DNA from 3 places in the Scytonema millei VB511283 genome. Region 1 is predicted to be linked to each of the others. Evidence: predicted binding sites of a transcription regulator. Region 1 holds the regulator's gene; each other region holds the start of a gene.
The links. The regulator HrcA, encoded in region 1, represses chaperone genes, less so after heat shock. The targets are predictions, from matches to a motif close to TTAGCACTCNNGANTCNNGAGTGCTAA.

Region 1 (8,221 bases):
CCAGTCAAGAGTTATTTCCAGAAGCAGAGGTAGCGCTCTTACGTCAGTCATTGCAAATACTCAAATCGCAGCGATACCCCAATTGGAGCGAGAACGTACTGAAATTGCTCTCGCAGTATCGATGGCTACCAATTGGGATAGTATATATCGCTACGCTGACATCATTTTGGTCGCTACTCCTCTGGCAGCGTCCGCTGTGGATTTTAGGTATTAACAATGCATTACAACGATACTCTAGCATTGCTTTACCTGGTTTTTCCGGCCGAATAAAATTGCCAATTAACTGGTTAGTTTTAGTTAGTTTTTTCCACTATCATCCCAGGGTGCTGAATGCTTGGTTTGCTACCCAAACGCTCGATCCTCAGACGCAGCAGCAGGCACTCGCTCAATCTAATGCTGCAAGCAAACCTACCGATCTGCCGTTGTTAGAAGCAGACAGCGTGCAAAAATATGCCAAAGCAATCGCCTGGGAATGTATCAAGCAGACATTTCAACCAGCCGCAGTCAAACGCGAACAATTACTCAGTGAGATTGGAGCGATCGCGGGATACGATACCGCTAAAATTTACTTAGAACATTTAGAACAAAATCTCGGTTTGCTGCAAGCGATCGGTAAGGCACAAGATAAAGTGCGCTTTACTCACGATCTGTTAGCAGAATATCTAGCTAGCCAATATCTCGTAGAATTATGTTGCGACAATGAAAACAACTGGCGCAAGTTCTTGGCACGAGTAGACACCGTTCCCGATTGCGTGGCGATGAAGAGATTTTTATTATCTGTACGAGACTGCTGCATGGCTTTACAAGCAACAGTAAAAGTGCCTAGCTTTGTCACTGAAGAACTGAGTCAACGTGCTGGTATCGCTCAAAAATCACCCTCACAGATCCAGGCTGTATAGGCTAGTGGAAATTGGTAACGGGTAGTTGGTGAAAGGCAAGTCGTAAGTCGTAAGTCGTAAGCCATTTTTCTCCCTCAGCTCCCGATCGCTCCGCGACTCTATCTTCCCCCTGCTCCCTGCTCCCTGACAACTGATTCGCTAAACTACTCGTATAAGAACGATAGTATTAGCAATACATGACACCAGAAGAAATTGCCAACACCCTAACAGATTTATTTCATTCTGCACCCGTACAAGCGATCGCTCCTGGTTCCTGGCAAATCGAAACACCGGAATTTCGCCTATTAGTTCTGCTATCAGACGATCGCTCTTGGCTGCGAGTATTATTACCAATTGTATCGGCGCAGGCAGCTCAACCATTTATGGAACAGTTGCTTGAAGCTAACTTTGACGACACTCAGGAAGTACGCTACGCCTTACATCAAGGAGTCGTGTGGGGAGTCTTTCAGCACAATCGTGCAAGCTTGAGTACGACAGATTTTACCGAAGCGATCGCGCGCTTAATTTCCTTAAATCAAGCGGGGTTAACAAATGCATTTAGCCAATTGGTAGAAACGAAACTACGGCAAATCGTTACAGCGCAAAAGCAGCAAGGACAATCTCTAGAAGCTACCCTGCAAAATCTCAGCAGAATGTACGATGAGGGATTGCTAGGCGACTTACAACAAGGAGCAGAGTCGCGGGAGCAAGTCATGGCAGCATGGAAATATCAGTTAGAAAGGTTGTGGTTAGAAGTAGAACCATAATGGATATTATTCAAATCCTCCGGCAAGACTACCAAAGATTTCCCGACAACCAGACATACAGCATCTATGCTTCAGATGTCTTTTTCCAAGATCCCCTCAACCGTTTTCGTGGTGTCGAGCGATACAAACAGATGATTAATTTCATCAACACCTGGTTTATTGCTGTCAAGATGGATTTACATGATATTCGCCAGGAAGGGGACACCATTAAGACAGAGTGGACGTTGAGTTGGAATACTCCCCTCCCCTGGAAACCCCGCATTGCTATTCCTGGCTGGAGTGAGTTACACCTCAATCCCCAAGGATTAATTGATTCCCACATCGATTACTGGAACTGTTCGCGATTAGATGTGGTAAAACAGCATTTTGGGAGTGGAAAGGGGTGATGAAGTGGTCATGAGTGAGTGGTAATTGGTAACTGTCAACTGATAACTGTCAACTGATAACCGATCGGCGGAGTAAACCTGATGATTGCTAGTCCACAATTACAATGGATGTCGCCGCAAGAGTATTTAGAATGGGAACCTATGCAACAACTGCGCCACGAGTATATCGACGGCGAAGTTTTTGTCATGACTGAGGGAACAAAACCTCATAATCGCATTGCTTTAAACTTAGTCACAGCTTTAGATAGTCATCTGGTTCAAAGTGGTTGTGAAGTGTACATTTCAGATGTGAAAGTACAAGTTGTGACTGCTAATAGTTATTGTTATCCAGATGTTGTTGTTACCTGCGATCCAAGAGATCGGGAATCTAATTCAATCGTTCAACATCCTTGCCTAATTGTTGAAGTGCTTTCCCCTTCTACAGAAGCATACGATCGCGGTGGGAAATTTGCTCGATATCGTCAGTTAGAAACTTTGCAAGAATACGTTTTAATTGACTCCGAACAAATTGGTGTAGATTGTTTTCGTCGCAACGAACAAGGTTTGTGGGTACTGTATCCTTATACGACAGAAGATACGATAACTTTGGTAAGTGTGGGGTTATCTTTACCCGTTACTGCACTCTATCGTCAAGTTAAATTCGATCCTAAAGCAGCAGAGAGTTAAATCGCGATCGCATTTTGCACCTTCATCTTTTCCGACAGATATATTCAGCCATAGTTGGTGAAAGATAGTTTGATTCAAATTCAAATCCAACTCGATCCAGCATTCCTTCTATAATCCAAGCAAAAGTGCTGTATTCTTCCCGAACGTGCGTTTCAAAATCATCTGCGGGATCTTCAAAATCAACGCCAACTTGCTGTAAGTCATTGTAGTGCCAAGTAGGAAGTTTCTGCATAGTTCTTTTGCCTCAGTAATTCCTTGCTACAAACAAGATAAGACATTAATTCGAGCCTATGTGGAAAACAAGACTACCCTGAAGCACATCTGTGCGATCGCCATAACTACTTACAGTAATCGATTGCGCTTTGTCAAAAAATGGTTTTGCTGCCACTTCTAATAGTTTAACTAAAGGTAATTGACGCTCTAAAATTGCTCGACTTCTAGGTAAATCCAAATATAGATAACCTTGATTTGGCTGAGGAATGGCTTTAATGACAGCTTGGAACTGAGAATTCTTCAGTAAAGAACTAGTTTTTGCCGCTTTTAAAGCTGCATCCATTGCTGCAACTGAAGACGTGAAAATTTCGTATTTATCTATGGTAGTATAAACACCTTCGACTTTAGCTTTAAGAGTAAGTAACGAGCGATCGCCTAGTTCGGATGGACTAGATGGAACTGTATTTACCTGCGTCCAAGCATAGATTTTTTGCTCTTCAGAAAATAGAGGTGTAATACTTAAACCTCTATTTTCAGCGATTGTATTGAAGCGTTCGATCGCTAAATCTGTCCCTTCAGACTTCTCAGCCACGAAAATCCAATCAGCACTCGTACTAACATCTGTTTGGGGTAGCATTCCTAAAGCATATTCCCCTTGCACCCAGCTAAAAATATCTTGCGAAATATCTATACCCCAACTATCTTGTAATTTAGCTAAAGGTTGAGTTACTAAGCGCGAAATTGCATCATTACTAGAACCAGATAGGACAGTTGTAACTTGTCTCCATAACTGATTTAAATTAGTATTTTGTAAATGGCTCAAATCTAAACCCGCGATCGCTAATCCCGTTGTTTTAGGTAAATATTGTAATGCTTGCACGGGTTCAGATAGCATCTTGCCAGCAGGAGCGAGTTCTGTCTGAGTAGCAGCAGCGATTGAGGTTTCTGCAACAATTCCTTGCGGATTTAATTTTAAGGCGATAATTTGACTGTCATAAATTTGCTCTTGCGGTTCTTTCCCCAACCAAGTTGTCACTTGAGGTAAATTGAGAAAGATCGTGCCAATTCGCTTGGCTGGTAATAAACTTAATGCGTGCTGATATTGAGCAGAATCATTCAAACTCAGATCGGGTGCTTGGACGTTATTAATTGCCTCTCGCAATACTTTAGGATGATTGGCAAATAAAATAAAGCGATCGCCCACTGCTGCGCCGACAAGAGAGATTCGTTCTTGTAGGGGCGCACGGCTGTGCGCCCCTACATTTACCCGATCGCGATCGGAGAAAATATTAACGCCTTGATAAGTTTCTGAAACTAAATCTCTACCCGCGATCGCCCGTTGGGAAAATAATAATTGTAAAAATTCTCTACTTTTAGCCGGATTTCTGCTAGTTAATACCATTAAATATCCTGGCTGATTGCCATTTGCCACATCGCGATCGATATCTGGACTCGTCACAGCCAAAGTAACTTCTTCCCCCAGCCAAGGTTGAATATCTTGGCGATAGTCGAGACTACTACTAGCTAGTAAACTAGATTTAAAGCATTCTAGTTCCTGACGCGACTGCCTGCGATCGCTCGGACGTGCGACTAATTGCCGCAACGACTCTAGTTTTTCTGGATTGACTAGCAAAGATACCATTGCAGGTGCTTGCTTAGGCACAAATATCGCTGCTGCTGGTATATTTGTCGTACCACCTCGTAGTAAGCTGAGAGGACTTTGGGCATTAATCCAATAAAAACAGCCAATTCCGATCGATAGCAGTACTACCACACCAGCTGCGATGGCAGAAAAAAATAAGCTTCGCTTCATGGTTTGTCATTCGTCATTGGTCATTGGTCATTTGTAAGTCAGTGTGATAAATGACAACTTTGTACAGACGTTACATGTAACGTCTCTACACTGACAACTGTTAACTGTTAACTGATAACTGTCCCCAGCCCCTCATTATGAATCCTTTTAACCAAATTAGTGTAGAAGAACTGGCTCAGATGTTAAGTTCTGATGCTAGAGAGCAATTGCAATTGATCGACGTGCGCGAACCGGATGAAGTCGCGATCGCTCATATTGATGGGTTTGAAGTTCTACCCTTGAGTCAATTTGCAAATTGGGCTGATTCTATCCCCACACGCTTCGATCCTCAAGCAGAAACCATAGTTATGTGCCATCACGGTATTCGTTCGGCTCAGATGTGCCAGTGGTTGAGTCGTCAAGGTTTTACAAATCTTAGAAATTTAGCAGGGGGAATTGATGCTTACTCCGCTGCGATCGATCCATCTGTTCCTAGATACTAGGTATCAGTTATCAGTTATCAGTTATCAGTTAACCAACAATCGCCTTCACGCAGCGTAGCGTTTACTGTCAACCGTCAACCCTTCACTACTCACTGTTCCCCGTTCCCCATCCCCATCGGTGTTTAGTAATAATTGCTACCAAATGATTTTCAATTTTAAGGAAAAGTACAGTCTATATTAGATTTAGGGTTGCTAAAGCTACATAGAGTATTGCTCCCCGGTTGAATTTATTTAGATAGAGGCTTTAACTCTGCCGAATGCAGGCTATAACATTTAAAATGTTATGCATGTATTGACAGTTGATAAATTTTATGCACTAAAAGGATATCTTTTTTGAGAAATAGCTAAAACCGTAGGAGAGTTCAGGCACAATCGAAATATAACTTTGTATTTTATTTAAAACGGTCTATCTTTTTTGCTATCTTGAATAACTAAAAATTAAAAAAATCTACAGATTACATTTACATTTTTTAACCTCGCTTCTCATCTCACTAGTCTCGTTTTACCTATGCAAGTGCAGCTAAACGATCGCCAACAGCATATACTTTGGGCAACAGTACGACACTACATCGCCACTGCCGAACCAGTGGGTTCAAAAGCTTTATTGGAAGAATATAACCTCGGCGTGAGTTCTGCAACCATTCGTAACGCGATGGGAATGCTAGAAAAAGCTGGTTTACTTTACCAACCCCACACCTCGGCGGGAAGAATTCCCTCTGACTCCGGCTATCGAATTTACGTCGATCGCCTCATGACTCCTTCAGATGTTTGGGGACGGCAGGTAGAACAGCTACTTCAAGAGCAATTAAAGTGGGAAGATTGGAGCCTGGAAGCTTTATTAAGAGGCGCAGCGCAGATTTTAGCCAAGGTAAGTGGTTGCATTACTTTAATTACCATGCCTAGCGCTAACATGGCACGGTTACGCCACATTCAACTGATTCAAATTGAGTCAGGGCGGATAATGTTGATTGTGGTGACAGATACTTATGAAACCCAGTCAGTATTGTTAGATTTGCCGATTTCAGAAGCGGATACACTCTTAGAATCAGATCCAGAAGTTATAGAAAGAGAGCTACAAATACTCTCCAACTTCCTAAATAGCCAACTGCGCGGGCGATCGCTGTGTGAATTAGCGTCACTTGACTGGAATCAATTAGACTGCGAATTTCAACAATATGGCGATCGCTTAAAAACTGTATTTGCAGATATTTGTCGGCGGACTCAACCGCTTCCAGCTAGTACTCAAATTGCAATTCGAGGCGTATCTGAAGTTTTGCGTCAGCCAGAGTTTGCCGAGTTACAGCAAGTCCAGACGATTCTACATCTATTAGAAGAAGAACAGCAACAGCTGCTACCTTTTATTTTTGAAGAACCAGAATTAGATTCTAACTCCAGGCGGCGAGTTACAATTCGCATCGGCTCGGAAAATACACTCGAACCTATTCGTGGTTGTACCCTAATTTCATCCACCTATCGACGCGGTACAGTTCCCGTTGGCAGCGTGGGAGTCTTAGGACCAACCCGTTTAGATTACGAAACTGCGATCGCCATAGTCGAAGCTGCTGCTGATTATCTATCTGATGCATTAAGCAACTAGCAAAGAATGACTATTCTACATCTTGCCTTTTTGCATCACTTCTTGTAGATGTTGGCGGATTTCTTGCGCTTGCTGTTTATCTTGTTCGCGTAATTTTTGGAACAACTCTACACAAGGTTGAGAATCCATTGACTGAGCGTCATTGATGTATGTTTCATATGCTTTGACAGCTTCAGCCTTATGGTGCAACGCTGTGAGCAAATCGTATTCTAAATTGCTCATTGCTCTTTCACTTCCAGTAGCAGTCATAGATTTACCCTCCAAATTCAAACTCGTAACTAATAACCACCTTACTTACCCAAATGAGAACTTCATCTGTCAAAAAGTGGATGCATGAGGAGTGAGGAGTGAGGGGGACAAGGGAGAATAACGACAAATGACTAATGACCAATGACCAATGACTAATAAAGACATTGACTCTATCCTGAAACCATATCAGCGCTTTGGCGTACATCTCGGTTTAGAACGAATTCGACGACTGCTAGCCAATCTGGGTAATCCTCAGCAGCAAGTTCCAGTCATTCACGTAGCAGGGACGAACGGTAAAGGATCTGTCTGCGCTTACCTGTCTGCCGTACTCAAAGAAGCAGGCTATCGAGTCGGACGCTATACTTCGCCTCATTTAGTAGATTGGACGGAACGCATTTGCTTAGACGAACAACCGATCGCACCAAAAACGCTACAGCAAATATTGCTACAAGTCCAGCAGGCAATTTCGCCAGACGAGGAAACCCCAACTCAATTTGCCCCAACTCAATTTGAAATTATTACTGCTGCGGCTTGGTTGTACTTTGCCCAAGTTCAGGTAGATATTGCAGTCATAGAAGTTGGTTTAGGAGGAAGATTAGATGCTACCAACGTTTGCGATCGCCCTTTAGTTACAGTTATTACCTCCATCAGCCGCGAACACTGGCAACAGCTAGGACCAACCGTAGCAGATATTGCCCGAGAAAAAGCAGGAATTCTCAAACCCAACTGTCCCGCAGTTATCGGACAATTACCCCCAGAAGCAGAAACCGTCGTGCGATCGCGTCTCGTAGAACTTGGATGTCCCGCTATCTTTCCCCTCCCCTCACGCCAGACTGAGCCTGGATGGGCAGAGTTTAGGAGTGAGGAGCGAGGAGTGAGGAGCGAGGGAGAAAAAAATCAACTACCAACTACCAACTACCAACTACCAACTACCAACCTCAAATACCCCTTACCTCTACTCGGAGACATCCAGCTGATGAATTCCGCCTTGGCAATTGCCGCTTTACAAATATTGCAGCAACAGGGATGGAAAATTTCGGATGAGGCGATCGCAAATGGGATGGGAAAAGCAAAATGGTTGGGGCGGTTGCAATGGACGACTTGGCAAAATCGTCAACTCCTGATTGATGGGGCGCACAATCCAGCGGCGGCGCAAGCTTTACGTCAATA
Region 2 (8,221 bases), on a different contig from region 1:
TCAGCGACGATTGTGGTAGATTCTTTGTCGATGATGACTTTACGAGCAACACCCATCATCTCCAAAGAAGCGGTATCTAAGCTTAAGCCGATTTCTTCCGAAATCAACTGACCGCCAGTTAGTACGGCGATGTCGCGCAACATTTCTTTACGGCGATCGCCAAATCCTGGGGCTTTAATCGCGCAGACGCTCAACACGCCACGAGCTTTATTCACAACCAAAGTTGCTAAAGCTTCTCCATCGACATCTTCAGCAATAATAATCAAAGGTTGTCCGGCACGAGCGACTTTTTCTAAAATCGAAATCAAATCTTGAATCGTGCTGATTTTCTTGTCTGTAATCAACAGGCGAGGATTCTCAAACTCTGCTACCATCCGCTCGTTGTCGGTGATGAAGTAGGGAGAAATATAGCCTCGATCTAACTGCATCCCTTCTACCACTTCTAAATCGGTAGTTAGAGACTTGGATTCCTCAACGGTAATTACACCGTCTTTGGTGACTCGCTCCATTGCCTCAGCGATCATCGCGCCGACTTCTTCATCGTTTCCAGCCGAGACAGTCGCTACAGAGGCGATCGCATTTCCTTCAACTGGTTTAGCGACAGCAGCAATTTCTTCTACCAAATTGGCAACGGTCTTCTCAATTCCGTGACGCAGTGCCACTGGATTAGCTCCCGCTGCAACGTTCTTCAACCCCTCACGAATCATTGCTTGGGCAAGAACTGTCGCCGTCGTCGTACCATCTCCAGCTACATCTTTGGTTTTCGATGCAACTTCTTGAATCAGACGCGCCCCAGTATTTTCTAGGGGGTCTTCCAATTCAATTTCTTTAGCTACGGTAATCCCATCATTGACAATCTGAGGCGCACCGTATTTTTTCTCTAATAGGACGTTGCGACCTTTTGGACCCAGGGTAATTTTTACGGCATCGGCAAGGGCATTCACACCCCGTTCCAATGCCCGCCGCGATTCATCATCAAACGCAACGATTTTTGACATACGCTTCGTTTCCTCAAGCTTCCATTAGTCAATTTAGCACTCTCTTGAGTTGAGTGCTAATGAAACTACTGGCGTTTAGCAATTAGCTAACAGCTAATTGCTAAACGCTAATCGCTCTTAAGCCATAACCATGCCACCATCGACGTTGAAGACTTGACCTGTAATATATCCGGCAGCAGGATCGGCGGCGAGAAAGCGCACCATACCAGCAACTTCTTCGGGTTTGCCGTAACGACTCAAGGGAATATATTTCAGAATATCTTCAGAATCAATGTTGCTAGTCATATCAGTGGTGATAAAACCAGGGGCAACAGCATTGACGATAATGCCACGGGAGGCAAGTTCTTTCGCAACGGTTTTAGTAAATCCAATCGCCCCAGCTTTTGCTGCACTATAGTTTGCTTGACCGGGATTGCCCATCTGTCCGGCTACCGAGGCAATATTAACGATCCGCCCGCTGCGTTGTTTGAGCATGATTTTGCTGACAGCTTTGGTACACAGGAACACACCTGTCAGATTGAGGTCGATGACTGCTTGCCAGTCTTCCGGTTTCATTCGCAATAACAAAGTATCGCGGGTAATACCAGCATTGTTTACCAAAACATCAATTCGTTTCCATTTGTCTACAACAGCATTCACCAGAGTATCTACCTGAGCTGCATCCGAGACATCAGCAGGAATTGCGATCGCGCTACCCCCCGCCGCCTCAATTTCTGCTACAACTTCTTTAGCGGCGGAACTAGAACTTGCGTAGTTTACGACAACGTTCGCCCCTTCTGCGGCTAAACTCAAAGCGATCGCCCGTCCAATTCCGCGCGAAGCCCCGGTAACGATCGCGACTTGTTGGCGTAACCGTTGTAAATCCTCTGGCAATACTTCCATAAACAATGACTCTTACGTAGATACTCTCACTTAGCGATCGCACTTAAACCACCGCGCTAACCATCTTATCAATAGGGAGCAGGGAGTAGGGAGTAGGGAGTAGGGAGACAAGGAGGACAAGGGGGACAAGGAAGCTGAGGAAGTTGAGGGAGGAATTCCAGCTACCAGCCACTAGCCACTAGCTACCAGCCACTCACTACACCCTACACCCGTATCGATCGCACCACTCACCGCTACTTGAGATATAACAGTAAAAAAACTGAGTTAAATCTCATGGCTACTAAACAGCAGTTCAATAATTTTGCTGAAATGATCTCTGGTGCGGATGTGCCTGTACTGGTAGACTTTTACGCTGCATGGTGCGGTCCTTGCCAGATGATGGCTCCAATTTTAGAACAAGTCAACGAGCATCTCAAATCTAAAATCCGTATTGTGAAAATCGATACTGATAAATATCCACAACTCGCCAGTCAATATCAAATTCATGCCCTGCCCACATTAGTACTATTTAAGCAAGGTCAACCAGTCGATCGCATTGAGGGCGTAGTACCAGCACCTAATTTAATCGAACATTTGCAAGCTCTAATTTAGTCAAAATATTTCATTCAATAAAAAGCCCGCATTTGCGGGCTTTTACTATAGGAAAAAGCTATTTTATTCGCAATGATGACAATTATGATAACGGTAATGATATCAGCTATGACAGCAATGAATCGTCAGCGGTTGTTGCTGAAAAACTTTCAGGCGATCGCTCCGCCAACCAACTCATTTTTTCTTTGTCTTTCTTAACTTTAATTAACAATTCTAGATAAGCAATGGGTACGATAATTGGCCAAAAAAGAGTGACTATGACTAAAAATATTCTGAGTAGAAGTAATTGAGAGCGTTTGCCAAGGTCTCGCTGCATGATGTCTGCCCACTGAGTAAACAGACAAGCCGCGATTGTAATATAGAAAGTCGCCCCAGCAGTAATAATTGTTTGTAGCATCATCTTCTAAAAAGTCATTTTCTAAAAACAGGTTGAGTCTGAAAAGAATTCAGCAGCTACCCCAAACTAGCAGCGCGATAAACGAAGTTATCGTTAATACGCTCTTTTGAGCGCTATTTAGTCCGAACACCCTGTAATGACCTGACCCGAAAGCCATACCTAATCGACATTTATCCGTAACACCTTGTTAGTGGCTTCCAAGCCGCAAAAGACTCTGACAATGAAATACGCCAGCCCAAAAAGTTATTCCAGACTAGTGCTATGAATGCTCGTATACTCTCACACGCGCTCCCAGCAGTCCCCAACTTGCTTATGTATTATTTCACACTTTTAAGTTGCGGACAATACAGAGGCAAGCGCCAGAGGAAATGAAATTCAAACTGGATATATCTAATACTACGTTGGTACTGAAGATAGAAGACAGTTTATAAAGGTTTTCTTATACATCAAACGAAGGTTAAGTAATATGAATAGACTGACAGCAACTCTACTCGTTTCTTGTCCCGACCGACAAGGATTAGTTGCAAAAATTGCCAATTTTATCTATGCCAATGGTGGTAACATCATCCACGCCGATCAGCATACAGACTTTGCTGCTGGCTTGTTTTTAACGCGCATCGAATGGCAATTAGAAGGGTTTCATCTAGCGCGAGAGCTAATTGCACCTGCCTTTGGAGCGATCGCGCAGCCGCTAGAGGCTCGATGGCAACTACACTTTTCCGACACTATCCCACGCCTTGCTATTTGGGTGAGTCGGCAAGAACATTGCTTATTCGATTTAATTCTCCGACAACAGGCAAAAGAGTATGCCGCAGAAATTCCCCTAATTATTAGCAATCATCCCGATTTAGAATGGGTGGCAAAACAATTTGGTATAGATTATTACTATATTCCCGTTAGCAAAGATAACAAAGCGGCTCAAGAGGAAAAACAGTTAGAACTTTTGCACCAGTACGACATCGATCTCATCGTTCTGGCAAAATATATGCAAATTCTCAGTCCCGAATTTATTACCCGATTTCCTCAAGCAATTAACATTCACCATTCGTTCCTTCCTGCTTTTGTAGGCGCGAATCCATACCAGAAAGCTTACGAACGCGGAGTAAAAGTTATCGGTGCTACTGCTCATTACGTGACATCAGAACTCGATGCTGGACCCATTATCGAGCAAGATGTCATCCGCATCAGCCACCGCGATGAAGTGAGCGACTTGATCCGTAAAGGTAAAGATTTAGAACGAGTCGTTTTAGCTAGAGCCGTGCGATCGCATCTACAACACCGTGTCTTAATTTACGGGAATAAGACTGTGGTGTTTGAGTAGTGAAAGAGATTATGCGTAGACTACCATGAAAAGCTGCTCCGCCCGATAAAAATACAATTACAGTGTTTTTACAGAGGATGACCTCAATATACAAAAACTACAATCAATTCAGTTCTTAAGAATTTTCTAATATTTGTTCCATCTACAAAGGCAATTTCTATGTCAATTCTAGAGAAATTCTTCACCTTCGGCTTTGTCTCTACTTTCAGTGTAGCCCTCATAGCAACCTGGTGGCGCTATATTCCTAGCATAATTGCTACTTACCGCAAGATTATGAGTAAGTATGGACAAACAGAATTAACGATTAATAGTTGACAGTTGACAGTTAACCGTTAACCGTCAACTGTTAACAAATGTTTTCTAATTAACTAGGGTTCTTTTACATTAAATCTTGAGGTATTTGCTTCATTCTTATTTGTAATTGTAAGGCTAACTGACCTGCTTGCGCCGTCATTTCTTCAACTCTGAGTGCTATTCCTTCTAGATCGAAATAGGGTAACTCCATCCATTGTTTGACTTTTTCCATTAATGACAGCGCGATCGCAAAAGAGATTCCCTCCCCGCGATCGCATTGAAAATTCTCAACGATAACTGGTTGCTTCTGGGTACGGGGGCGAAATGTAGCTGTAAAACTAAGTGGCTGTGTTTCGCCTTTTTCATGCAACAATACTTTACCATCGAAGAGCATTTTATTATCTCCTGGTAACTGTAATTGCATTTGCTGCATTTCTAAAATTACAGTTTGCCCGTCTACATTCAATTTAAAATTACGTGCCTTTTTTAGCACGTAATCAGAATTCAAAGCGCGATTTAAATCTGGTTCTGTAATCACAATTTTGGCAATAGCATCTAACGGTCGCTCTAATTCAACCTTGCCAAAAATAGCGCTGAGTGGATTCACGTCAACTTTATCTGTCTGCACCTCAATTTCTTGCAGGCGGATGTCTTTTTGTATAACTACGCCTTGTCCAGTAAAATCTACTGAATCTGCTTGCCCTAAAATTAGCTTTAAGAGGTTTGTTTGAATATCAACATCAATTTTGTCAGCGTTATCTACTTGGCTAGATATTCCTAATTCTGCTACTGTATCAATTACCTTTTCGTCTAACCGTGGCTCGTTATCCATCTCGCGATCGCATCCTTTTGACTCTGCTTGATAGCGCTTTTCAATTGGGTAAAACACACGGTTTGTAGGGGCGCACAGCTGTGCGCCCCTACAAATGTCACGCACGCAATCGAGAATTGCTATGAGATCAATCTAGACACGCAGCATTAAGAAATGTATCTATAATTTGGCATATAGTAAGGTGGGAATTGCTCACCTTACTTATAACTAGCCACTAGCCACTAGCCACTAGCCACTGATAACTGCCATTTTCATCCCATTTTCAGAGGGAACGATTGTAATTCCTCGCCGAACTGGATAAACGGGACGAGAATTTGCTAATTCTAATTCATACTGCGATAACACTGTAGCGAGTACGAGTTTCATTTCATATAACGAAAAAGCTGCGCCAATACAACCGCGACTACCACCACCAAAAGGAAGATATTCAAAGGACGAAAATTTTTGTTGCAGGAATCTTTCTGGGTAAAATTTTTCTGGTTGAGGATAGATTTCTTCTCTTCTATGGGTGAGGTAAATACAAGGTACGATAATGGTTCCAGCGTTGAATTTATCTCCAGCAATTTGTACGGAGTCTCTTACCATTCGAGGAGTACAAATTAAAGCAATGGGGTGAACTCGGAGGGATTCTTGACAGACAGCAGTAAGATATGGAAGTTGGGAGATCGCATCTGGTTGAGTACGATCTGCATGATTCAATTCTTGTTGTAGGCGATCGCGGACTTGTGGATGAGAATGGATCAGGTAAAATGCCCATGCTAGCGCTGCTGCTGTGGTTTCATAGCCTAATAATAAAAGAGACATCAGTTGATCGCGTAACTCTTCATCATTCATCTGCTGTCCCTTTTCATCCCGCGCCGTCATTAGCATTGATAAAATATCGGTGCGTGTCGGATCGTTTTCTCGTCGCCGTTGCGATATTTCTGCATAGATTAATTTGTCAATTTGCTGTCTGCGTCTGACAAAATGTCCCCAAGGACTCCACGCACCCAAGTCTTTTTGTAATGGGGGAAAAAAGAATAAGCTGGAGTACCAGGGAGTTGTCACGTCTTCTAGCAGAGAACTTAACTTCACTTTTAATTGTTCGTACCTCTCCCCAGGGCTGATTCCAAATACAACTTGTAGAATAATTTGCAGAGTAATATCGGGAAGAAAATGATTAATAGAAATCTGTTTGCCAACTTGCCATTTTTGAGTTACAGCTTGAGTAATTTGACAAATAATTTGCCCGTAAGTTTTCATGCGATCGCCATGAAAAGGAGGTAGCATTAATTGGCGTTGGCGTTGATGGCTTTTCCCTTCTTGTAAAATTAAAGATTGCTCCCCCATCAAAGGTTGAAATACGTGAGTTGCTTTTTTATAATCAAAGTACTCTGAGGGAATGGCAAAAATTTCTTTAATTGCTTGTGGCTGGCTGAAAAATACGACTGGCGGAGAATTTAAACCTAAAACTCTCACAGCAAATGGGTCGCTGTATTTGTTGGCACAAGTGTTTAAAAACTCGATTGGATTGGCAATTAGCTGGAGCGTTTGCAGTAATGCTGGAGTTTTGTTTACCTCAGTTAACTTCATCTTAAATTGGTAGACAATGCTGCTACGGAGATTTATTTATATATTACCTAAAGATTATTTGAGAATAGAAATATATTCATATTTATTAGGGTCGAAGTAGAAACAATTTTGGATAAAGTCCACATAGTAAAAATACAGTTTAAAATTTTATCATATTATTTCGCTCGCCTTCAATGAATTTTCGATTGAAACTAATTTTTAGGCGCACTCATCTGCGTCAGAATTTTTGCTGCAAACAGGCGATTTATAGTTAGACAAATCCAACTGATATGTATAGACAGACCGTATACAACATAAAGCAGAGATTAAATGTAAAATAATTAAAATTATCTAAAAAGTACAAATACTCAAATTAGAGAGGGTATTCAGCATGACGGCATCGACCGAAGCGGCAAAGATAGCAACACCAGAATTTTGTCAAGGAATTCAGTATTTTGGCGAAGCTTTGCCAGGATTCGAGCAATATGGCAAACAAGCAGCGATCGCACCAAATAAAACTGCTATTACCGATCCTAGCGATCCGACGGCTGTATTTCAAACCCTCCTCTATGCCGATGCTTTACGTTATTTAACAGTCCAAGTTACGGGAAGTAAAGCTTCGGGACACCCTGGTGGCTTTGCCTCGCAAGTAGAAGCATATGCAGCCTTGGTGATGTTGGGCTACAAAAACATTATTACCGAAGTGGGACACCACGCCCCAGGATTTTACAGCGCCATGTTTTTAGATCGGTCGTTAGAAGACATGGGCATTACCACCGTACAACAACTGCGCGATCGCTTCCGCGAACATCACGGTTTACTCGGACACCTTTCTGGCTTTATTCCTGGTATTCTCGCCCCTGCGGGTCCATTGGGACAAGGGCAACATTTCGCCATGTCAGCCGCCCGTCTCCACCCCGATAAATTATTCCCCGTCACGATTGGCGATGGTGGATTGGGCGAACCCTACATCATGAGTAGCATGGCGCATTTCCACACAGCCTATCCCGGCGTGACAAATTTCTTGCCCGTCTTGGTGTGGAATGGCTACAGTCAGGAACATCACAGCATGGTGTCCACTCAATCCAACGAACGGATGATGGCATACTGGCACGGTAATGGTTTTGAAGAAGTCGTGTTAGTCGATGCCAAAGACTTTGACGACAAAAACCAACCAGGCGATTATGTCGATAGTACGGCTTTTTCCTTCGAGCAGCGCTTGGCTTTCACCAAAGCCGTGTTAGTTGCAACCGATGAAGCTACCCGTTCTGCTTTGAGTGGAAAACTGACGGTATTAATTATCAAACAATTAAAAGGGGCAGGAGTCCACGCGAGAGGGGCAAAATCTCACAACC
Region 3 (8,221 bases), on a different contig from region 1:
CCCGCCGCACCCATACCAGATTTTAGTGGCAAAATTTCCATCGAAATTACCAGAAACGTTCTGCAATAATTTTCATTTAATGTAGAGACGTTACATGTAACGTCTCTACATAGGAATCAAAACAGTAGACATATTCACCCATTCTGCATTTGCTAAAGCTTGACGCATTTGAGTTTCATCTGTAAAGCGATTGCGTAACACTCGCCCATCGTAATTGAGTTTTACCTCATCGCGATCGAATGCCCAAGGCGAAACTTTAACTTTTTCAAACTTATCATCTAGGGGAACGAGAGTCAGCGTAGTTTCTCCTAATGCAGTAGGAATACCATCAAATTGTCTTTCTTCCTGCACTCCCATACACAAAGCTAGCGAGAGCGAATCCCAAATTGCTACTAAATTGCGATTCCGGTGAATGGCTTCTGGAATTGCATAATTTGCGTAGTACGTATCATTTTTCAAATGATTAATTAGCTGTTCTTGAAAAGCGTATTCTTGTTGTAAATATTCCTTAACTAACTGAGTAGACTCAGGTGAATTTTCCCATTTTCGGAAGCGTTCAAATAACCCTGTACCGTGGAGCGAGATCAGTAATGCTGCGTATCTACCGTAAGATAAAGTTAAATGCTTTACGCCAGACCAAATTTTGACCGATATTTCCGAAGGGAGTTCCATGAAGTTGTGAGGATATCCTGTCTGGGGATTTAAAGTCGGTTTGTCTTCCCAAAATACCCAGCCAATATCATGTATCGCCGCACCGAGACAAACTTCTTCTCTAGGCGTAAAATATCCAAAATCTTCGTTTCCCCAAGCCTGCGCCAGACAACCTGCAATCCAAGCATGAGTCGGTTGGGCGATCGCAATTATTTCTGTTGGTGTTTGGCGATGTAGCATATTATCTTAGTATGTGGCTGATATGGTCAAATTAGAATACCTGTCCCTTGACGATCGGCTTTAACAAGCGTATCTCGTATATTATTTTCTTTTATAGTGAAGTTCTACAACACCATAAGGACAGGATTTTTGACTAATCAGATCGAGCTTGAGTTCTGAGAGCGACTGGTAAAGAGTTATTCCTGTTCCTAAAATAATTGGGATGATAAAAATGAAGTATTCATCAACTAATCCATTTTGAATGAATGGAGATGCAGCTCTTCCACCTCCCATTAACCAAACTCGCTGATATCCTCTTTTATTTACGTCTTCTACAATTTCTTCCATACTTTTCATAAAAACTATATCAAGACGTAGCGTGGATAAATTTCGACTAGTTAAGACATAGGAAAGTTTGCCAGGATATGCCCAATCTCCAAATCCTAAAATCTGCTCGTAGGTAGTAGAACCCATTACTATAGCATCAATTGAGTTATAGAATTTGAGGTAATCTTTATTTTTATTTACTTGTTCAGGTGGTAATAACCAATCAATACTTCCGTCCGATCGCGCTATGTATCCATCAATACTTGTGGCTACATAAAGAATATATTTTGTCATTTTGGCTTTTGTAGCTATTACCAACTCAATTTTAATTTTAATATTTATAATTAGCTCTAACTCGGACAAGAGACTGCTTACAAAAGTAGATTTTTTGTGAATTTGAACGCAGATGGACGCGGATGAATGCGGACGAACGCGGATATAGTTTTGTTTTTTGACTTTTGACTTGACAAAAAAAGCTGCCTCCTCAAGGGAAGCAGCTGTATTCTTCACAACGGAAGTAGACAAAAGCCTACCCCTGACAGACTTTAGTAATCGAAGTCGCCGCCACCCATACCAGCGCCAGCACCGGCAGGAGCGCCATCTTTTGGTTCTGGCTTGTCAACCACGATACACTCAGTGGTCAGCACCATACCAGCAATAGAAGCAGCATTTTGCAGTGCGGAACGAGTCACTTTAGCAGGATCGACAATACCAGCGCTAAACATATCGACGTACTCATTTTTAGCAGCATCGAAGCCGATATTGAATTCTTTTTCCTTGACGCGCTCGGCGATGACCGCACCGTTTTGACCAGCGTTTTCAGCAATCCGCTTCAGGGGGGAAGTTAAAGCGCGAGCCACAATTGATGCACCGATTAATTCTTCACCTTTGAGGCTGCTGTTTGCCCACTGTTCCAACTGTGGAGCTAGGTGAGCCAAGGTTGTACCACCACCAGGAACGATCCCTTCTTCTACGGCTGCTTTAGTAGCGTTAATCGCGTCTTCCAAACGTAGTTTGCGGTCTTTCATTTCGGTTTCAGTTGCAGCACCGACTTTGACCACAGCAACGCCACCAGCTAGTTTAGCTAGACGCTCTTGCAGCTTTTCTCTATCGTAGGAAGATTCGGTTTCGTCCATTTGACGACGAATCTGTTCGCAACGAGCCTTAACAGCTTGTTCGTTACCTTCAGCAACAATAGTGGTGTTGTCTTTAGTAATGGTGATGCGGCGTGCTTTACCGAGCATGTCTAGCTTGGTATTATCCAGCTTCAGACCAGCATCTTCAGTAATCAATTGACCCCCAGTGAGGATAGCGATATCTTCCAGCATAGCCTTGCGGCGATCGCCAAACCCAGGAGCCTTGACCGCAGCTACGTTGAGTACGCCACGCAGGCGATTAACTACCAAGGTAGCTAGAGCTTCTTTCTCGATATCTTCTGCCAAAATCAGCAGCGGACGACCAGAACGAGCCACTTGCTCTAGTACGGGGACTAAATCTTGTACTAGAGTAATTTTCTTGTCGGTGATTAGGATGAAAGGTTCGTCTAAAATAGCTTCCATCCGTTCGGGATCGGTGGCAAAGTAGGGAGAGATGTAGCCTTTGTCAAAGCGCATCCCTTCAGTAATTTCCAACTCGGTAGTCATGGACTTCCCTTCTTCTAGGGAAATGACACCTTCTTTACCCACCTTATCCATCGCCTCAGCAATCATGCTGCCAACTTCTTCATCGTTACCAGCAGAAATGGAACCGACTTGCGCGATCGCCTTAGAATCTTCTACAGGACGAGCGTGTTCGGCAATCTTTTCGACTAGGAAGTTAGCCGCTTTATCAATCCCGCGCTTGAGGGAAATTGCATTTGCACCCGCAGCAACGTTACGCAAGCCTTCTTTTACAATGGCATGAGCCAATACGGTTGCAGTGGTTGTACCATCACCCGCAGCGTCATTGGTTTTGGAAGCAGCTTGACGAATTAGAGATACACCAGTGTTTTCTACGTGATCTTCTAATTCAATTTCTTTAGCGATGGTAACGCCATCATTAACGATCTGCGGTGCGCCAAACTTTTTCTCTAGCACCACGTTACGACCCTTTGGACCCAGCGTAACGGCTACCGCTTCAGCTAGAATGTCCATACCCCGTTCTAGGGCGCGACGAGCGTTTTCGTTGTAAATAATGCGCTTTGCCATAGTTGTCTAAAATTCTCTTGCTTGTGGGTTCCCAAATAAATTGTTGATGATTGGTAGTTGGTAGTTGGTAGTTGCTTGCTCCCACTAACCACTAACCACTAGTCACCAGTCACTAGCTAACAACTGCTAAAATGTCTTTCTCAGACAACAGGACGTACTCATCTGTACCTAGCTTTACGTCTGTGCCAGCGTACTTAGAGTAAAGAACTTTGTCTCCAACCTTAACTTCTAGTTCTTGGCGAGAACCATCATCATTACGCTTGCCAGGACCAATGGCGACGATTTCACCAACTTGGGGTTTTTCCTTAGCAGTGTCGGGCAAGTACAAACCGCCAGCGGTTTTCTCTTCTGAGGCGCTGACTTTGACAAATACGCGATCGCCTAGTGGCTTAACTGTAGAAACGCTTAAAGATACTGCTGCCATACAAATTCCTCGCCTTGTTAGCACTCTCAACTCCTGAGTGCTAATTTAGCCAAAAGATAGAGATCATGGCAACAAATCCAATTGTACGGGTTTCCGAACTAGGGGTGAGGGGTGAGGAGTGAGGAGTGAGGGAAAGAGGAGCAGAGGAGCTGGGGGACAAGGGGGACAAGGGGGACAAGACAATTTAAAATGCAATGTGTATGCGTGTAAATTACCTAACTCACCCGTTTCATTCCCTGAAGCTGAGATTTTTTCCCTCGCTCCTCACTCCTCACTCCTCACATGACCGATAACCTAGAGAAAGACGAAACCTGTAAACCTAAAGATGATGAAGCTTTGGCTGTTTGCGTCCAGGCTTTAGGTTTACCGCAAATTCAACGCCATGTTTTTATTTGTGCCGACCAGACTTTACCACAGTGCTGTTCTAAGGAAGCGAGTCTAGAATCTTGGGATTACTTGAAAAAACGCCTCAAACAATTAAAACTCGATAAACCAACGAGCGATCGCCCCAGTTGTATCTTTCGCACGAAGGCTAACTGCTTGCGCGTCTGTACTCATGGTCCAATTCTCGTAGTCTATCCCGATGGGGTTTGGTATCGTCAGGCAACCCCCGAAGTTATCGAACGGATTATCCAAGAACATCTCATCGGCAACAAAATTGTGCGCGAATATGCCTTTCTCGTTCATCCTCTGCCAGAACCGACATCGACTGCGATCGCAGAGGACAATTAGTACAGCATGAGAGAAGTTGATAGGTTGCCAATTATCAACCAAAAAGTCAAGAGAATTGATGAGATAACATAAAAGCCATCAGCTTTCTTGCACGAGACCCCATCTCATCACCATTTATTAAGGATAGTTACAAAGAATATTTGATTTGGTAAACAAAATTGACTGACTTTTCTCAGTACAAATTTTGGCGTTTACTCGTACTTTAGTGGGTTTTACTGATTCTTTCAGATAAAGACAAGTATATTTTGTTATTGTATCAGGTTTTATACGACAACGCCGAAAAAAGAATATATAATGATATCGCCTAAGTTATACCAAATAGGGCGTATCATTAGGTGTCCGTACTAAGACTGAAATCTTTGCAGTTGCAGTGCAGCACTAAAGCTATAAATCTTCTTTGAAGATTAAAATGGCTTTCCGACTACAAATCAGCGAGACCAAGGTCAGTAAAATACCACCAAACCGATAAATTGCAAGAGAAACTGCTATTGAAAAGTTCGACTGACTCAATTGTGGCGAGTAAGCGCAGCATGAAGGAAACTAGCGTAAAAGAGCACAAGCGACTGCTATTAATAGATGATGACCCCAACCTCATATTACTCGTCAAGGATTACCTAGAATTCCGAGGCTATGAGGTCATCACCGCAGAAAACGGGCGAGAGGCTTTAGAAGTTCTGGAGCAGGAAATTCCAGATATGATTATCTGTGACGTGATGATGCCAGAAATGGATGGCTATCAGTTTGTCAATCAGGTAAGACAAGACGAACGCACCAGTTGGATTCCGATTCTATTTCTTTCTGCCAAGGGTCAAAGCCAAGACAAAATCAAAGGTTTAAACATCGGTGCTGATGTCTACATGGTTAAACCATTCGAGCCAGAGGAACTAGTGGCTCAAGTGGAAGCTTCTCTCAAACAAGCTTATCGCCAGAGACAACAATCAGGTAGCAACGGCGAAAACGAGACAAAAATTCAAGTTCCTTTTGACGTGCATCTGACGCAAACAGAGCTAAAAGTCGTGCAGTACGTGGCGAGAGGTCTAGCTAATCGCGACATTGCCGAAGAACTGAATGTGAGTCAGCGGACAGTAGAAAGCCATGTGTCTAATATGCTTGGTAAAACGGGACTGCACAATCGTACTGAACTGGCACGTTGGGCAATTGAAAATCAAATGGCATGACTCGACATGGGAAATTGGAGGCTAAAGGACTGGGGAAGTCGAGAAAAAATGTAGCGGATTATGGCAAGAATAACTATATAGTTGAATCAGCACGACTGGCTGATGCTGTATAGATTAAATCCTGCTGCCATCTGCCTCCTGCTTTCTTGCACTAGTCTTATCTCAGTAGTGACAAGTTTAGTTTAAGTTTCTTATTAGGCGATCGCCTAAAAGAAGGTAGCGAATACGCAATTAGCTGCCTATCATGGGTAATACCAAGCTAGTGAGGATGCGGCAGTAGTAATGTTAGACCTGAACCACTGCTACAGAGTACTTGGATTAGAGCCTGGAGCCTCCCTGGAAGAAATTAACCAGGCGTATAAGGACTTGGCTTTTATTTGGCATCCCGATCGCATCCCGAAAGAGAATCAGCGGTTGCAGCAAAAAGCGCAAGAAAAATTAAAAGAAATTAATCAAGCGCGAGAGCAATTGCGGGTAATTCAGACTCGCACGGGTAAATTTACTCCGGCGCAACCAAAACCAGAGTCCCGCAGTAGATCTAAACAGTCGCAGACTCATTCTCAGTCTCATTACTACTCAGCGTCACAATCGCGCCAGCAAAGTTATTCGCAGTCGAGCAGCAATAATTCTCAGTCATATTACGATTCAACGTCGCGATCGCGTCAACAGGCAAGTTCGCAGTCGAACGGCAATAATTCACAATCTAGTTACAAACAACCGTCACAATCGCACTACGACTCTACTCAGCCGCACCAGCAGCCACATTCGCAATCTAGCTATAAGCAACCGTACCAGTCAGATTACTACTCAGCCTCACAGTCGAGCTACAAGCAGCAATCTCCTCCCTCAAGCTATTACTCGGGATCGCAATCGCCCCAACAGAGCAGTTCTCAATCTTACTATTCTGCTTCTAAGTCGCCCCAGCAAGCCACTGCTTCATCTTCCCAGCAGCCCTACCGTCCTCACTATCCCGATATGACTGGAGCCGATTTACGGGGTGCTGAGTTAAAAGAAAAAGATTTATCGGGGAGAAACTTGAGCAAAGCTAACTTAAGTAAAGCCGATCTGAGCGATTCTTTTCTGCACAAAGTCAATCTACAAGAAGCAAATCTATCTCAAGCCAACTTATTTCGTGCTAACTTATTAGGCGCGAATTTGACTTCAGCCAATTTACAGGAAGCAAATTTAATTGGTGCTGACTTGAGTGGAGCAAATTTAAGTAAAGCTAATTTAAAAGGAGCCAAAGTAGGCACAAAAGACCGAATTATGGTCAAATTAACCGGAGCAATTTTAACTGGGGCAATTATGCCCGATGGCTCAGTTCATCAGTAAAAAATCCTTTTAGTTTTTGACTTTTAACTTTTAACTTTTGACTTTTCATCTCGGCTGTGCTGTTTGGTCGTATAAAGGTTGGGTAGGCGATTTTTATCCGACTGGAAGCCGTGCGACAGAATTTTTACATTTATACAGCCAGCGACTCACGACTGTTGAAGGAAACACCACCTTTTACGCTATCCCTGATGCCGATACTGTAGCGAGATGGGCAGCAGAAACATCACCAGGATTTAAATTTTGCCTTAAGTTACCGCGAGACGTTACCCATCAAGGCTTGCTAGAACCACATATTCCCGATGCTTTGAGTTTTATCGCACGAATGCAAGGTTTAGGCGATCGCCTGGGACCAATTTTTGCTCAACTTCCGCCGCGATATAGTCCAGAAGCAATAGAGGACTTAACAATATTCTTAAATGCTTTGAGAGAAAAAGCATCGCTGGCTTTAGAAGTGCGTCATCCAAACTGGTTTCAAGAGCCGTATGCTAATCAGCTAAGAACGCTTTTAGAACAGTTGGGAATAGGTAGAGTTTTACTCGATAGCCGTCCGATATACGATGCGCCAGATGACCCACAAAGTCATTCCGAACGCCGCAAACCTAAGTTACCAGTAGAATTTAGTATCACCGCGCCGTTTAGCTTAGTTCGCTTTATTAGCCATCCAAAGTGGGAGTTAAATCAGCCCTTTCTTGAAGAATGGGTTGATTTTATCGATCGCAATTTACGTCAAGGAACCCACATTTATTTCTTCGTCCATTGTCCCATAGAAGAGCGATCGCCGCACAATGCTCGGTCTTTTCACCAGTTATTGACACAAAAAGGGGTTGTGGCTCCGCCGCTTCCCTGGAACGATTTGCAGCCATTTCCTCAGCAACTCAGCTTGTTCTAGATCGACTTTCATCCGTCAGAAAGAGTGCGATCGAATCTGTTTATCTTTAGTGTAGTAATAAGTCATATCACGTTTGTTGTAATAGCCAGATTATTGCAAGGGCGGGTTTTCCAGAATCGATCCTGACGGTATTTACGAGCGATTAACCGAACACGATATCAGAGATTTTTTCTTAGATTGGATGAGGCTGCGATTGCCTTTCACGCATTAGCCGAAGCCGTTAGCGAAGCGTTAGACGCAAAGGCGTAAAGAAGAACGCAAAAACAGCTCTTTTATTACAGTT

Region 2: the regulator HrcA is predicted to act here: its motif matches at 1,032-1,058, upstream of groL (chaperonin GroEL).
Region 3: the regulator HrcA is predicted to act here: its motif matches at 3,825-3,851, upstream of groES (co-chaperone GroES).

Annotation. Positions count from the first base shown of each region.
Region 1 covers NZ_JTJC03000004.1:386,490-394,710, forward strand. The annotation lists gene QH73_RS16725 (HEAT repeat domain-containing protein) at 1-899, shown strand, start outside; gene QH73_RS28860 (hypothetical protein) at 901-1,029, opposite strand; gene QH73_RS16730 (hypothetical protein) at 1,076-1,645, shown strand; gene QH73_RS16735 (C6orf136 family protein) at 1,645-2,031, shown strand; gene QH73_RS16740 (Uma2 family endonuclease) at 2,113-2,697, shown strand; gene QH73_RS16745 (hypothetical protein) at 2,720-2,929, opposite strand; gene QH73_RS16750 (DUF3352 domain-containing protein) at 2,975-4,723, opposite strand; gene QH73_RS16755 (rhodanese-like domain-containing protein) at 4,861-5,205, shown strand; gene hrcA (heat-inducible transcriptional repressor HrcA) at 5,714-6,802, shown strand; gene QH73_RS16765 (hypothetical protein) at 6,818-7,051, opposite strand; gene QH73_RS16770 (bifunctional folylpolyglutamate synthase/dihydrofolate synthase) at 7,200-8,221, shown strand, end outside.
Region 2 covers NZ_JTJC03000001.1:527,556-535,776, reverse strand. The annotation lists gene groL (chaperonin GroEL) at 1-998, opposite strand, end outside; gene fabG (3-oxoacyl-[acyl-carrier-protein] reductase) at 1,116-1,880, opposite strand; gene trxA (thioredoxin) at 2,154-2,471, shown strand; gene QH73_RS02455 (hypothetical protein) at 2,578-2,871, opposite strand; gene purU (formyltetrahydrofolate deformylase) at 3,335-4,189, shown strand; gene QH73_RS02445 (hypothetical protein) at 4,349-4,504, shown strand; gene QH73_RS02440 (LmeA family phospholipid-binding protein) at 4,569-5,420, opposite strand; gene QH73_RS02435 (cytochrome P450) at 5,544-6,887, opposite strand; gene QH73_RS02430 (phosphoketolase family protein) at 7,258-8,221, shown strand, end outside.
Region 3 covers NZ_JTJC03000003.1:409,833-418,053, forward strand. The annotation lists gene folB (dihydroneopterin aldolase) at 1-69, shown strand, start outside; gene QH73_RS13625 (DUF3891 family protein) at 106-891, opposite strand; gene QH73_RS13630 (dihydrofolate reductase family protein) at 973-1,722, opposite strand; gene groL (chaperonin GroEL) at 1,743-3,383, opposite strand; gene groES (co-chaperone GroES) at 3,496-3,807, opposite strand; gene QH73_RS13645 (hypothetical protein) at 3,926-4,093, shown strand; gene QH73_RS13650 ((2Fe-2S) ferredoxin domain-containing protein) at 4,090-4,539, shown strand; gene QH73_RS13655 (response regulator transcription factor) at 5,070-5,717, shown strand; gene QH73_RS13660 (pentapeptide repeat-containing protein) at 6,000-7,049, shown strand; gene QH73_RS13665 (DUF72 domain-containing protein) at 7,087-7,938, shown strand.